Regions from separate parts of the Rhodococcus sp. SJ-3 genome, predicted to be linked through region 3. Evidence: riboswitches for the same ligand, from Rfam matches in the RefSeq annotation. Region 3 holds a riboswitch; each other region holds the start of a gene.
The links. A riboswitch is a leader RNA that binds a small molecule or an ion and turns the genes downstream of it on or off. The one in region 3 is predicted to bind S-adenosylmethionine.
Positions count from the first base shown of each region.

Region 1: linked by a shared signal. The riboswitch ahead of ACTDXD_RS13555 (aminotransferase class V-fold PLP-dependent enzyme) and the one ahead of metX (homoserine O-acetyltransferase MetX) in region 3 are both predicted to bind S-adenosylmethionine.
Region 2: linked by a shared signal. The riboswitch ahead of ACTDXD_RS23100 (hypothetical protein) and the one ahead of metX (homoserine O-acetyltransferase MetX) in region 3 are both predicted to bind S-adenosylmethionine.

Region 1 covers NZ_CM123306.1:2,932,890-2,937,661, reverse strand. Annotated here, with positions in the region: gene ACTDXD_RS13575 (crotonase/enoyl-CoA hydratase family protein) at 1-172, opposite strand, end outside; gene ACTDXD_RS13570 (YbaK/EbsC family protein) at 277-750, shown strand; gene ACTDXD_RS13565 (hypothetical protein) at 768-1,373, opposite strand; gene ACTDXD_RS13560 (putative leader peptide) at 1,431-1,523, opposite strand; gene ACTDXD_RS13555 (aminotransferase class V-fold PLP-dependent enzyme) at 1,574-2,884, opposite strand; SAM riboswitch class IV at 2,955-3,071, opposite strand; gene ACTDXD_RS13550 (Pls/PosA family non-ribosomal peptide synthetase) at 3,315-4,772, shown strand, end outside.
Region 2 covers NZ_CM123306.1:4,946,058-4,950,829, forward strand. Annotated here, with positions in the region: gene ACTDXD_RS23085 (winged helix DNA-binding domain-containing protein) at 1-264, shown strand, start outside; gene ACTDXD_RS23090 (uridine kinase) at 266-877, opposite strand; gene ACTDXD_RS23095 (formate/nitrite transporter family protein) at 963-1,826, opposite strand; SAM riboswitch class IV at 1,971-2,083, shown strand; gene ACTDXD_RS23100 (hypothetical protein) at 2,109-2,501, shown strand; gene ACTDXD_RS23105 (alpha/beta fold hydrolase) at 2,511-3,548, opposite strand; gene ACTDXD_RS23110 (TetR/AcrR family transcriptional regulator) at 3,613-4,206, shown strand; gene ACTDXD_RS23115 (VOC family protein) at 4,265-4,621, shown strand; gene idi (isopentenyl-diphosphate Delta-isomerase) at 4,688-4,772, opposite strand, start outside.
Region 3 covers NZ_CM123306.1:293,253-298,024, forward strand. Annotated here, with positions in the region: gene ACTDXD_RS01420 (exodeoxyribonuclease III) at 1-227, opposite strand, end outside; gene ACTDXD_RS01425 (NADP-dependent isocitrate dehydrogenase) at 345-1,568, opposite strand; SAM riboswitch class IV at 1,845-1,959, shown strand; gene metX (homoserine O-acetyltransferase MetX) at 2,070-3,197, shown strand; gene ACTDXD_RS01435 (DUF3017 domain-containing protein) at 3,221-3,505, opposite strand; gene ACTDXD_RS01440 (bifunctional methylenetetrahydrofolate dehydrogenase/methenyltetrahydrofolate cyclohydrolase) at 3,517-4,371, opposite strand; gene ACTDXD_RS01445 (wax ester/triacylglycerol synthase domain-containing protein) at 4,377-4,772, opposite strand, start outside.

The sequences.
Region 1 (4,772 bases), 2.6 Mb from region 3:
GCACGACGGCGCGAACCTCGGGGTCGGTGTCGAGTTGCGCGAAGATCTGCGGTAGTTCCGACCAGAAGTCCGGCCCCATCGCGTTGCCTTTGCCCGGGCCGATGAGCGTGACCTGGGCGACGTGTTCGGTGCGCTCTACGGTGAACGCCTTCCAACTGGATGAATCAGTCATTACTCGAGAGTAATATTTGAGCGTGTAAACCGCATCGAGCTTCCGATCACGTCGATCCTTCTGGATCCGGTCACAGCAGTCACCGGTTTTCATAGGGTGGCATCATGCCCAGGCCTCTGCACCCGAATGCTGCCCGTGTCGCCGACACCCTCATCGCCCGAGGACATCACGGCCTGATCACCACGCAGTCGACGCCGGTGCGCACCGCCGAACAGGCAGCAGCCGCAGTGCGGGTCGACGTCGGAGCCATCGTCGAGTCCCTCGTACTCCTTCTCGACGAGGAGCCGATACTGGTTCTCGTCTCGGGCGCGCACCGGGTCTCACTCGAGCGGGCCGGCGCCAGGCTGGCCGGCACCCTCACTCCCGCACCCGACGACTTGATCGCCGAGGTCACCGGGCAACAACCGGGCGGTGTGGCACCGCTGGGGCACCCCACCAATCTGCCGACCTACGTCGACTGCGCTTTGGCGGGATACCCCGAACTGTGGGCATCGGGAGGGAGCCTGGACACCCTCTTCCGCACCTCGTACACCGAACTCCTGCGGATCACTGCGGGCGTCGACCTCGAGGTCGACTGATCACAACGTGCAGGAGGTCAGGATGCGAGGGCCACACGACCGTCCGGACGATCAGTGGCGCGACCTCTGCCTGCGGCGAACCTGCGCCCCAACTCCGCCGACGACGGTGAGATCTCGATGAGTCCGCGAGACTCTAGCCACGGCAGGGTTCCATCGACGATGTTGTCGACCGTGATGCCACCGGCCACCGGGATCAGGGTGACGCCGTCGGCGACCTTCACGGCATGAATATCGGCGATCAGGCCGGCCAGCCCGGTCGGAGTACCGACGTAGGACAGGCCCGCTGCTCCCCCGCCTGCCCGGCGCCACGCATCCTGAGCACGGCGACGAGCCACGCGCGCTTCGAGGTCGACGATCACTTCGAGGTCGACCAGCACCGTGAGGGCGTCGGGGTCGCGGCCTTCCGCCGAGGCATCGGCTCGTGCCCGATCGCGCAGCTTGCGCGCTTCCCGCAGATCTGCGGCGCGCACCCGCACGACGGTGCGCGGAGCAGCACTGAGGTCGAGCGGCCCACCGCCGTCGCGATCGACGGTGAGATCCGCCCACACATCTGGCCCTGAACCATCTACGAATTCGACTGCGACACGCAGGGACTCGGCTGAAGAAATACTACTGTAGGACATGAGAATTCCTCTCGATATGCCGAACTCGGCATCGAAAAAGCGGGAACGGGAACCTCGTCAGTCCGAACAGATGCAGGAGGCCGTGCGGCACAGGTCGACGTGGCGGCGGCACCACTGGGCCGCTGCCTGCGCCGAACTCCACACTGCCATGAGAAAACCCTACTGATCTCGCCGGGAATTGTCGATCGCTGCGGCGATCATCAGACGCACTCCGCCGCACCGTCGCCCGACTGCGTAAGGCCGATCCGGGTCTCCGGCGACGGGCTCCAGGCCCCCTCGACCTTGGCATACGACCACTGCGGCCCGCTCGCCACCAGCTGCCGAAGCGCCGCGAGCAGACGATCGACGTCCGCCGAGGAACTACCCAATCCCAGCGAGGCGCGCACCGCACCACCGGGAAGGCCGACGCGGGCGAGCAACGGGTGGGCGCAGAAACGCCCGTCACGAACACCGATGCCGTGTTCGGCCGAGAGGTACGCGGCTATCTCGCCGGGCTCGAAACCATCGATACCGAAGGTCACGATCCCGACGCAGTCTGCCGAATCATCCCACAGCCTAAGGATTTCCACGCCGTAGATGTCGTGCAGGCCATCGACAAGCTGCGCGCACAACAGCTCCTCGTGACGCGCAGCTGCCTCGGCGTCGTGCGACGCGAGAGTGTCGCACGCGGCAGCGATCGCCGCGACCCCCAGCACGTTCGGGGACCCGGCTTCGTGCCGGGCAGGGGCGCACGCCCATTCGGTGCGGTCGAGGGCGACCTCACGTACTGCTCCGCCCCCGGCGAGGTACGGCTCCGCGACATCGAGCCAGTCGCGACGTCCGACGAGCACCCCGGCACCGAACGGCGCGTACAGCTTGTGGCCCGAGAACGCGAGATAGTCGACGCCGAGCTCGGCGAGGTCGACGCGGCGATGCGGAACCAGCTGGGCACCGTCGACGAAGATCCGTGCGCCGCACGCGTGGGCGAGTTCGGCGAGTTCGGCAATCGGCAGCACCTCGCCGGTCACATTGGACGCTCCCGTGATGGCAAGCAGTGCCGTCGGCGCACGCTCGAGCTCGACGGCGATCCGCCACACGGTTTCCGAAACCGAATCCGCAGCTTCGACCACACGAGTGTTCTTCCACGGCAACAAGTTCGCATGATGCTCGATGTCGAGTACCACCACGTCGCCGGGGACTGCACCGGCGAGCAGGTTGATCGAATCCGTGGTGTTTCGGGTGAAGACCACGACCTGGTCCTCGTCGGCACCGACGAACCGGGAAACCGACTCACGCGACTCCTCGTAGCTCGTGGTGCTGATGCGCGAGGCATAGCCCGCACCACGGTGCACGCTGGCGTAGAACGGCAACAGCTCGGAAATCCGGTCCGTCACACTCTCCAGAGCCGGTGCGCTCGCCGCATAGTCGAAGTTCGCGTAGCTGCAGGTTCCGCCCTGCACCAGAGGAACCTGCACGTCACAGCCCGACACGCGAGCAAAGGGAGCGATACAGGTGGAAGTAGCAACAGTCATGACGAATTTCCCTCATCGATCAGGGACCCGTCGGTGATCGCCACGACGATGGTGAATCGTTCGCCGGCGGAGTCCGCGCTTGCTGCGTCCGGGTTCGGTACGTCAGCCAGGTCGTCACCCGGAGCACCCCACCGCGGCGGAGGGTTGCCGACCAGCGAGCCGGGGCTTGACGCTGGTACTCATGACCTGCCGAAGACAATGACACCGGGCACACTGCGTGTCAAGTCGGCATCCCGTCGAGGCCCTCCGCACGGTCTCCGGCCGAAAGAGAATTTCTCCTTCTGACCTGCGGAGGAACCACCATCGTGCTTTGCTCTGAGGCGTGACACCGCACACCCCCACCCGCTCGCTGCGCGTACCGAACGTTCATCTGTTGTCCACCTTCACGTGAAATAACCCGGATCGCCCACCCGAGTAGAAGGACAGCGGATTGTCTGCTCAACCCCCGCCCGCAGCCGACGACACGTCGCTCGTACCGGAAGTCTTCCTGCGCGGATCACACGCACCCGCGCCGCGCACACTCGTCGACGTACTTCGCGCCAGCGCCGAATCGCACCCCCACGCTCCTGCAATCGACGACGGCACCACGATGCTCGAGTACGCCGAACTGCTCGACCAGGTCAGCGCAGGAGCACGTGGACTCGCGGAGGCCGGTGTGGGCGCCGGCGATCGCGTCGGGGTGCGCATGTCGTCCGGATCCAAAGACCTCTACATCACCATTCTGTCCGTTCTCGCCGCAGGCGCCGCCTACGTCCCGGTAGACGCCGACGACCCCGATGAGCGTGCCGAGCTGGTCTTCTCCGAAGCAAAGGTGACCGCGATCGTCACCGATGCGGGGATCGGTCCCGGCACCGCTCCTCCTGCCGACGAACCGGACGTACGCGAACCGGCCCTCGACGACGACGCGTGGATCATCTTCACCTCGGGTTCCACCGGCACCCCGAAGGGTGTCGCCGTCACACACCGCAACGCCGCCGCCTTCGTCGACGCCGAAGCGAACCTGTTCTGCCGGGAAGAACCTCTCGGCCCAAGCGACCGGGTCCTCGCAGGTCTGTCCGTCGCATTCGACGCATCATGCGAGGAGATGTGGCTGGCCTGGCGGCACGGCGCGTGCCTCGTTCCTGCGCCGCGTTCGCTCGTGCGCTCCGGAATGGACCTCGGCCCGTGGCTGGTCTCTCGCAACATCAACGTCGTCTCCACGGTCCCGACCCTTGCGGCGATGTGGCCCGGCGAGGCACTCGAAGCAGTGCGCCTGCTCATCTTCGGCGGGGAAGCATGCCCGCCCGACCTCGCCGAGCGTCTCGCCGTGCCCGGCCGTGAAGTGTGGAACACCTACGGCCCCACCGAAGCGACGGTGGTCGCGTGCGCCGCCATCATGGACGGCACCGGACCGATCCGGATCGGTCTGCCACTCGACGGCTGGGATCTTGCGGTCGTAGACACCGAGGGCAATCCCGTCGCCGAAGGACAGTCCGGCGAGCTCGTGATCGGCGGTGTCGGGCTCGCCCGCTACCTGGACCCGGCGAAAGACGCCGAGAAGTACGCGCCCATGCCCACCCTCGGCTGGGATCGCGCCTATCGCAGCGGCGACCTCGTCGTACTCGACAGTGCGGGACTCCTTTTCCAGGGACGCGCCGACGACCAGGTCAAGATCGGCGGACGCCGCATCGAGCTCGGCGAGGTCGACAATGCCCTGCAGAACCTGCCCGGTGTCGCCGGTGGTGCGTGCGCGGTCCGCAAGACCTCGGCCGGAAGCTCGATTCTCGTCGGCTACATCGCCTCGACCGATCCCGACTTCGACGTTGCCTCCGCCCACGACCTGCTGTCCGAACAGCTTCCAGCAGCACTCGTACCGCGTCTCGCGCTCGTCGACGAGCTTCCCACTCGT
Region 2 (4,772 bases), 1.2 Mb from region 3:
GAGTGGTACCTCGGCCCGTACAAGCAGCAACTCTTCGACACCAGTGGAAACGCAGGGCCGACGGCGTGGTGGGACGGCCGGGTTGTCGGCACGTGGTGGCAATCCGACGACGGCGCCGTCCGGCTCCATATGCTCGAGGACGCAGGGAAGGAAGCATCGGCCTTTCTCACCGCCGAAGCTGCTCGGCTCGAGGAATGGCTGGAGGGTGTGCGGGTGCTGCCGCGATTCCCCTCGCCATTGGCCAAGGCCCTGGCTGCCGGATAGTTCAGGAATCCCGCAGCGCGGGCCGATCCGGATGTTCGAAGCGCACCACGATGTCGGCCGCGGAAGAGACCTCGGCCTCGTGTGCGAGTAGCGGGGAGATCGTCCAATGGTCGGCGGCGGGAGTTCCCCGTTCGAGCGCACCCCGGGACATTTTCAGGTCGACGGTCACATCGAACGGGATGCCTCGGCCGAGGAGCATCGGTCCTGCTACGACAAGCACGTGATCGTCTGCGGCGCCGACCCGGTGTGCTCGCGCCGACCGGTCGGTGGCCTCGTCCCACAACCGCGGCAGAAAGCGATGCCCGCTCTTCAGGGACGAGACCACCTCGCGGTCCAGCGCGTCGTAGTCGTACCAGCCCGACCGATAACTCTCTTCATCGGCGTGCCCGTGTTCGAGACGGAGCGAGGCAGGTCGGACGAAATCGTGCAGTGACACGGCGTGCGCGGGACGCCCCGCGGCGCGCAGGGCCTCGACAACCCGGCTCGCCAGATCCATCGGTTCTGCGGCGTCGGCGGCCGAAATTGCCATGGCGACCGGGCCCGGTAGTGCGTATGCACGTTCGGCGAGTAGTTCGGTGAGTACAGCAGGTGAGATCGGTGTGAACGACGCCATCCGATCAGGGTATCGCCGGCGTGACCCGACATCCCTCTGCCGCGATAGGGCCTGTGCGTCGGGAGAATCGAAGCCACGGATCGCATCACACGGGTTCGGGAGTCCTGGCCGACGCTGCGGCGCGGTCCGAGGCAGGCGCCCCGATCGCGCGCTTGGGTTGCGTCCGCACGTGGGTGATGTAGAGAGCGAGACCCACGAACACGACACCGCCGACAAGGTTGCCCAGAACCGTCGGGACCTCGTTCCAGATCAGATAGTCACCGAGGGTGAAGTCACCGCCGAGAAGCAGGCCGGACGGGAACAGGAACATGTTGACGACCGAGTGCTCGAAACCCATGTAGAAGAACAGCATGACGGGCATCCACATCACGAGAACCTTGCCCGGCACACTCTTGGACATCATCGCTGCGACAACGCCGGTGGAGACCATCCAGTTGCACAGCATGCCGCGGAAGAACAGGGTTGCCATGCCCGCCGCGCCATGCTCTGCATACCCGAGAGTGCGCGCTTCACCGATCTCACCGAGACGTTCGCCGACCGCGTCCGGCGGGATCGAATAGCCGTAGGTGAGGATGAAGGTGATCAGCACGGCCACGGTGAAGGCGCCGAGGAAGTTTCCGACGAAGACCAGAGCCCAGTTGCGGAGCATCGACCCGATCGTCACCCCCGGGCGTCTGTCGAGGTATGCGATGGGGACCATCGTGAACACCCCGGTGAGAAGATCGAAACCCAGTAGGTACAGCAGACAGAATCCGACCGGGAAGAGAATGGCTCCGAGGAGGGCGTTGCCGGTCTGCACGGTGACGGTAATTGCAAATGCTGCCCCGAGTGTGAGGATCGCACCGGCCATATACGCCCTGATCAGGGTGTCGCGGGTAGACATGAGGACCTTGCTCTGGCCGGCGTCGACCATCGCGCGGGCCAGCTCGGCGGGTGGAACGTAGGACACGGCAACCTCCTGATGCGAACAGTGCCGACCAGTGTCGGCGGGGTCGGTCACCGTGGCGTTTCGGAGCAGTAAGGATGCGTTGCGTTCTTCTCCGCAGGCGGTGGCTCGGGTTGTGAGGTCGCTCCATCATGTATATTGGCGGTGCTTCACGAGATGCCGTCGCCAAGCTCCGACTTGACGGCACGCCAACCCCACGCTCGCGGGTGGCTCGGATGACGAAGCGGCTCGCGGCCGACCGGCCCGGGCACGAGCGCCCCGCCCGGGGCCGACCCGGAGGAAATCATGACCGACCATATTCGCGGTACCGATCACGTAGGTGCTCACGAGTGCGCTTCGTTCGGCGACGGGCACCACGTACACTTCATCCGCGCCCGTAAGGCTTTCGACGATTCCGATCTCAGTGTCGGCGCGCTGGTGCGCGTCCTGGACGAGACGCGCGTCGAATTATCTTGGGATGGAATACGACTCGTATTCCGTCACCATGACACCGCTGCGATCGCCGACGCGGTCCACGCTTGTGGGGAGATCGGGACCTGGGTTCCGCAGTGGCGAGTGCTGATCCTGCCGGGCCCTGATCCGTATGTGCCTGCGACCTTCACCCTTGCCGCACCTGATCACTGGACGGACTGCGTACGAGGGCGCGTTCCGACGCTGACCTATGTGCCCGGCCGGTGACCCGTCGGATCAGTTCTGTTCGGCCTCGTGCCAGAATTCTGGAAGCTCTACTGCCAGAGCCTCCTTCGCTTGCATCGGTAGCGAATGGGTGGTGTTCGGGAAGATATCGACGAGTGCGCGCGGGAGTGTTCGTGCCCGCTGCACTGCAGTGTCGCCTCCGGCGAGCGAATCGCGTTCGGCGATAGCGACATAGGTGGGCATGGCGAGGGCCTCCATCTCGTCATCACTCAGGGGAGAAGGAATCGGCAGGACCGCCGAGAAGTGCTCCGAACCCGCGGCGATCATCTTCGCCATGTCGTCGTTCGAGTCGAACTCGGCCCCGCCTACCTTTCCGAGCGCGGTCGTGCGCCAGGACTCGGGCAGGAACGGGAGAGACGACACCATGGTCCACGCCATCATGCGGGCCGAGGGACGCGCGAAGGTGAAAACCGGTTCGAGGAGTGTCAGCGACCGGACCCTCTCCGGGAAATGCTGCGCGTATGTCGCTGCGATTGCTCCACCGAACGAATGACCGACGATGTGCACGGTGTCGGTTGCGAGTGCGTCGAGTGCGTCGGTGATCCAGATGGCCTGGTCGCCGAAGGAGGTGAGCGGAACATTCTGTACCGACAAACCGGCATCACCGAGTGCGTCGAAAGCAACAACCCGTCGGTGAGGTAGGAAGTCGTCAAGGTTCTCGGCCCACATCGGAACACCCGACGACCGGCCCGGCACCAGGACGACCGGAACGGTGTCCGCGGTGTCCGGGGAGCTCCACTCATAAGCGCGAACTGTGCCGAAGCGGGTCGCGAGGTCGTGGGTCGATGTGGGTGAGGGGAGTGAGGACATCGCTTGCTCGTACGCCGCGACGTAGCTCTGGCGTCCTTCTGCGTCGCGGAAATGACCCACGCCGGGTGCTCCGAAGAAGAACTGCTGCACGCTCACAGCACCCAGCGCTGTGAGCGCGGCGAGGACGACCAGCCCGCTGCGACGAAGCCATCGGTAACGCGGACGAGCTGGTGGTGGATGCTCGGTCCGGGAATCTGTGCGTGCGGCGTACTCACTCATATGCAACCCCTGATCGTCGAGTATCAGTACCTTTTGCAGTATAGGCATATTGTAAAATGCGGTCATGCCGAAAGTTGTCGACCATGCCGAGCGTCGCAAAGAGATTGTGTGGGCCCTGTGGGCGGTGATCCACGAGCGGGGAATCGACGGGGTCACGTTGCATGCGGTGGCTGAGGAGGCCGGCGTCTCGATCGGCAGGATCCAGCACTACTTCGAATCGAAACAGCATCTGATCCGGGCCGGAGCGCAGGAAATGGTCACCGGTGCCGAACAGGTTTATCGCGAACACGGATGCCCCGGTGATCCGAGATCGGCCCTCGCGGCATTGCTCACCCAGCCTGTTCCGACGAATGCACCCGCACGCGTCGGTGTCTCGGTCTGGTATGCCTACCTTGCGAAAGCGACGAACGATCCGTGGATCAGATCCTTTCTTGCCGACGCATCGGGTGGAACCGTCAGCGAGGCCGGGCGTCTACTCCGTCTTGTCGGGTTCTCCGAGGCCCGGGCGCACAACGAAGCCGTGAGGTTGGTTGCGGTCAGTACCGGTGCGACACAATCCGTGCTGATTGCGGGGATGGACGCGGACGCTGCGGTCGATCTCGTCCTTCGGGAGATCGACCGCAGCATCGACATCGGTCCGGAGGGAAGCCGCGAGTGAACTGGCCGATCACGCGTCGCCACTGCACCGTGTCGGTGGGCAGGTTCACCATGGTTCCATGGTCAACACTCATCACACATTCGACTACATCGAACTCGCCGCTACAGATCTCGGCGCCTCACGCGCATTCTACGAGGCTGCTTTCGGGTGGAAATTCAACGACTATGGTCCGAAGTACGCCGGTATCCGCGCCGCAGAAGGTGACGGGGAGGTCGGCGGGCTCACGACCCTGCGCGCACCGGGTACAGCCGGACCGCTGGTCCTGCTGTACTCGAGCGACCTCGATGCCTCGGTCGGTGCGGTCGAACATGCCGGGGGCACAATTTCGTCGGGGCCGTACGATTTCCCCGGAGGGCGCCGGTTCACCTTCCTCGATCCGAGTGGAAACGAACTGGGTGTGTGGTCCGAAGCGTGAACCCCTTCGACGAGCGCGCTTGTCATGGGCACCGCCGGTCGAGTACGACCGTCGGGCAGGCGAGGTTCAGATCGCGGCGTCGACCCATCGCGCCACGCCGGTCCGAGCGAGTTGCGGAATCTGCTCGGCCGACCACGGGCTGATCAGCCAC
Region 3 (4,772 bases):
GAGAGGATCGCAACCCCCGCGCGTCCCTTCGCGGACGCCTCTGATCCCGTGACATGCCAACCGGCGTCCAGGGCGGGCGCGATCGCGGCGTGGAACTGCTTCTCGGTCGCGCGTACTTCCTGGAGGCAGACGATGTCGGCAGCGGAGGTTTCGAGCCAGGCCAGCAGGCCCTTTCCTGCCGCAGCGCGCACGCCGTTGACATTCACGGTGGTGATGGTGAGGGACACGCCGCACACCGTATCCGACTCCACAGACAGAGCGGAAAGCACGGGATGTCCCCGATGGGGCGGCCCGTCTCGTCGCGCGTACTGCTCGTCGACGCGTCGGTTCTCGACGCGGCAACGCTACTGCGAGGCGCGGGCCTTCTGCAGGTTCTCGTCGAGCGTGCCGAGGAACTCCTCGGTGGTCAGCCACGATTGTTCGGGACCGACGAGCAGTGCAAGGTCTTTGGTCATGCTGCCTGCCTCGACGGTCTTGATGACGACGTCCTCGAGTGCCTGCGCGAACTCGATCACCTCGAATGTGCTGTCGAGTTTGCCGCGGTGCTCGAGACCGCGTGTCCACGCGAAGATCGACGCAATGGGATTGGTCGATGTCGGCTTGCCCTGCTGATGTTGCCGGTAGTGCCGGGTGACGGTGCCGTGTGCGGCCTCCGCTTCGACGGTCCTGCCGTCCGGAGTCATCAACACGGAAGTCATGAGTCCGAGCGAGCCGTAGCCCTGCGCAACAGTGTCGGACTGGACGTCACCGTCGTAGTTCTTGCAGGCCCAGACGTAGCCGCCTTCCCACTTGAGGGACGACGCCACCATGTCGTCGATCAGGCGGTGCTCGTAGGTCAGTCCGGCAGCGTCGAACTCCGCCTTGAACTCGTCCTCGTAGATCCGCTGGAACTCGTCCTTGAACATGCCGTCGTAGGCCTTGAGGATCGTGTTCTTGGTGGACAGGTATACCGGGTAGTTGCGCTGCAGACCGTAGGACAGCGAGGCGCGTGCGAAGTCCTGGATGGATTTCTTGTAGTTGTACATACCCATGACGACGCCGCCGTCCTCGGGGATCCTGCACACCTCGTGCTCGATCGGTTCGGAACCGTCGTCCGGCGTGTAGGTGATGGTGACGGTGCCTGCGCCGGGGACCTTGAAGTCTGTGGCACGGTACTGGTCGCCGAATGCGTGACGGCCGACGATGACCGGCTTCGTCCAACCCGGAACCAACCTGGGCACGTTGGAGATGATGATGGGTGCACGGAAGATGGTGCCGCCGAGGATGTTACGAATAGTGCCGTTGGGTGACCGCCACATCTTCTTCAGGCCGAACTCCTCGACCCGCGCCTCGTCCGGGGTGATGGTCGCGCACTTGACACCGACGCCGTGCTTCTTGATGGCGTTCGCGGAATCGATGGTGACCTGGTCGTCGGTCGCATCACGGTTCTCGATGCCGAGGTCGTAGTACTCGAGATCCACATCCAGATAGGGATGAATGAGCTTGTCTTTGATGAACTGCCAGATGATGCGCGTCATCTCGTCGCCGTCGAGTTCGACGACCTTACCCTCAACCTTGATCTTGGACATACGCGGTTCGTGTCCTCCTTGGACGGCAGTCGAGTCCCCGAGCGGCCGCACTTCCGGAATGCGACCGCCTTCAGCTCAGGCGTCTGAGCATGGCTCCGCACGCGTCGGGTACTGAGCCAAACAGAACAAGCGTACTGCTATTCGATGCACGCACAACCCCGGCTGCGGCCCCCAAGCGCTACTGACCGGTAACTTTCTTGCTGCTCGGGCGCAGGCGGAGGGAAGGTCGAGAGCCGCGTGTCGAGCCCTAGGATCCAGCCGTTAGACTGCCGACGAGGTCATGAGTGCCAGCGCGAAGCCCCGGCTTGCTGGTCGGCAACCCTCCGGCCAGGGTGGGGTGCTCCGGGTGAGGACACGGTCGTCGGCGCACCGCAGACGACAAGCCGGCTCTTGGGAGGTTCGAAATGCTGATGGACTGTCGATACCGGCTCTCGTCCCAGTGCCCCGACATGGCAAGCAGGACACATTGACCATCACCACTGGCCTCGAGGCGGTCGCATCTTGACAACAGGTACCAACCGTCGACGGATCGAGCTTCCCGCAGAAGACGGAAAGCTCGACACCATCGACATCGGCAGCATCACCCTCGAAAGCGGTGCCATCCTTCCCGATGTCACCGTCGCTCTGCAGCGGTGGGGCGCGCTGTCACCCACCCGCGACAACGTCGTGCTCGTCGAGCACGCGCTGACCGGGGACTCACACATCACCGGACCGGCCGGACCGGATCACCCGTCGCCAGGCTGGTGGTCCGGCATGGTCGGCCCCGGCGCGCCGATCGACACCGACCGGTGGTGCGTGGTGGCCACGAACGTCCTCGGCGGATGCCAGGGCACCACCGGCCCGGGCAGCACCGCGCCCGACGGCAAACCGTGGGGCTCCCGTTTCCCGCGGATCACCATCCGCGATCAGATCACCGCGGAAGCTGCCCTTCTCGACGCCCTCGGCATCGAGACATTGGCCGCGGTGACGGGTGGATCGATGGGCGGCATGCGTTCGCTCGAATGGGTCGTCTCCCACCCGAGCCGGGTGCGGGCGGCACTGGTCCTCGCGGTCGGCTCCCGCGCAACCGCCGATCAGATCGGTGTCCAGAGCACCCAGATCGCTGCCATCATGGCGGATCCGGACTGGCAGGGCGGCGACTACTACGAGACCGGCCGCCGGCCCGAGGCCGGGCTGGGTATCGCGCGGCGCATGGCCCATCTCTCGTATCGCAGCGAGGAAGAACTCGACTCGCGGTTCGCCAACCTCCCTCAAGACGACGAGGATCCGTGGCGTGACGGACGCTACGCCGTGCAGAGCTACCTCGACCACCAGGCAGCGAAGCTCGTCAAGCGGTTCGACCCCGGGACCTACGTGGTACTGAGCGACGCGATGAACCGGCACGACGTAGGCCGCGGTCGCGGTGGCGTCGAGGCCGCATTGGCGAGCACGCAGGTACCGACGATCGTCGCGGGCGTCGATTCGGATCGTCTCTACCCGATTCGATTGCAGCAGGAGATCGCAGACGGTCTCCCCCATTGCGCCGGGCTGCGCGTGCTCGAATCACGCGACGGACACGACGGCTTCCTCACCGAGGCCGACGCGGTCGCGAAGCTGCTCGTCGAGCTGATGGAGCTGGCGAGCGCGTAACAGCGCTCGCCGGCCTGTTCCCCCTACCCTGTGCCCAGGGGGTCGATCGAGACAGCCAGTCCGACGATCGCCCCACCCATGGCGAGCATCGCTGCCACGTCGAAGCGTTTGCTTCGCACCGCGAGCACTCCCACCTGATCGGAGTCGAGAGCCCAGCGGAGAATCCCCGCGAGGATCATCGCACCACCGAACACGAAAGCGCCTCGGCGCCAGCGATCGGCCAGCACGAGGACCACCGCCGCGGCGATCACCACGGTGACCGCCAGCAGCGGCAGGTTCAGTCGTGTAAGACGCACCGAACTGTCCATCTGCTGACTGCTCAGAGACCGGCGTCGTGCTCGGCGCGTTCGACGACGTTCGTCAGCAGAAACGCGCGGGTGAGGGGTCCGACACCACCGGGATTGGGCGAGAGGAACCCGGCAACGTCGCGGACGTCGCCGGCGACGTCGCCGCGCAGGCCGTCGGCTGTGCGCGAGACACCCACGTCGAGCACTGCTGCACCGGGCTTGACCATGTCGGCGGTGATCAGACCGGGCACACCCGCTGCGGCAACGACGATGTCGGCGCGCTTCACCTCGGCGGCGAGGTCCTTGGTGCCGGTGTGGCACAGCGTCACTGTCGCGTTCTCGCTGCGACGGGTCAGCAGGAGCCCGATCGGGCGGCCCACGGTCACGCCGCGGCCGATGACCACCACATGGGCGCCGTTGATCGGCACCTCGTAGCGGCGCAGCAGGTGGACGATGCCCCGCGGGGTGCACGGCAACGCCGCCTCCTTGCCGAGCACCAGGCGTCCGAGGTTGACCGGATGCAGTCCGTCCGCATCCTTGGCAGGGTCGATCCGCTCGAGGGCGGCGTTCTCGTCGAGGTGCCCGGGCAGCGGAAGCTGCACAATGTACCCCGTGCATGCGGGGTCGGCGTTGAGTTCGTCGATCGCCGCTTCGAGCTGTTCTTGGGTGATGTCGGCGGGCAGATCCTTGCGGATCGAGGTGATGCCCACCTTGGCGCAGTCGTTGTGCTTGCCGCGCACGTACGCCGCCGATCCGGGGTCGTCGCCCACCAGGATCGTGCCGAGGCCGGGCGTGATGCCCTTGTCCTTCAGCGCTGTCACGCGGACCACCAGGTCCTCGAAGATCTCGTCGCGGGTTGCTTTGCCGTCCAGGATGGTCGCAGTCACGTCACTCATTCTTCCAGGTATCCACTCGCTCGCGGCGGGCGGTGCCACATCGTTCCGGACGGGGAACAACCGCGAGAGTCCACCTGATTGCCGTCGGGGGCTCCGGCGCGGTACAGATCTTCGAACGCCGACGCGAGACGGCGTTCGTAGTCCTCGGGGTCCGGCATCGACGAAACACTCACCAGGAACGTCAGATTCAGAGTATTTCCGAGCGATGTCACCGAATGGACGAGGGCGGAGGTCCGGCTGAGCATCGGTGTCCCCAGCGCTTCCACCACCGGGCTGCCGCCGAAACGGAGGCCCTCGACCCGGCCGCGGGGCACATTGGTCACCGCGGTGTTCGCCAGAGCGACGACGGCGCCGCTCGACTCGATCCTCCGGTTGCGGGCACGCCGAATCGA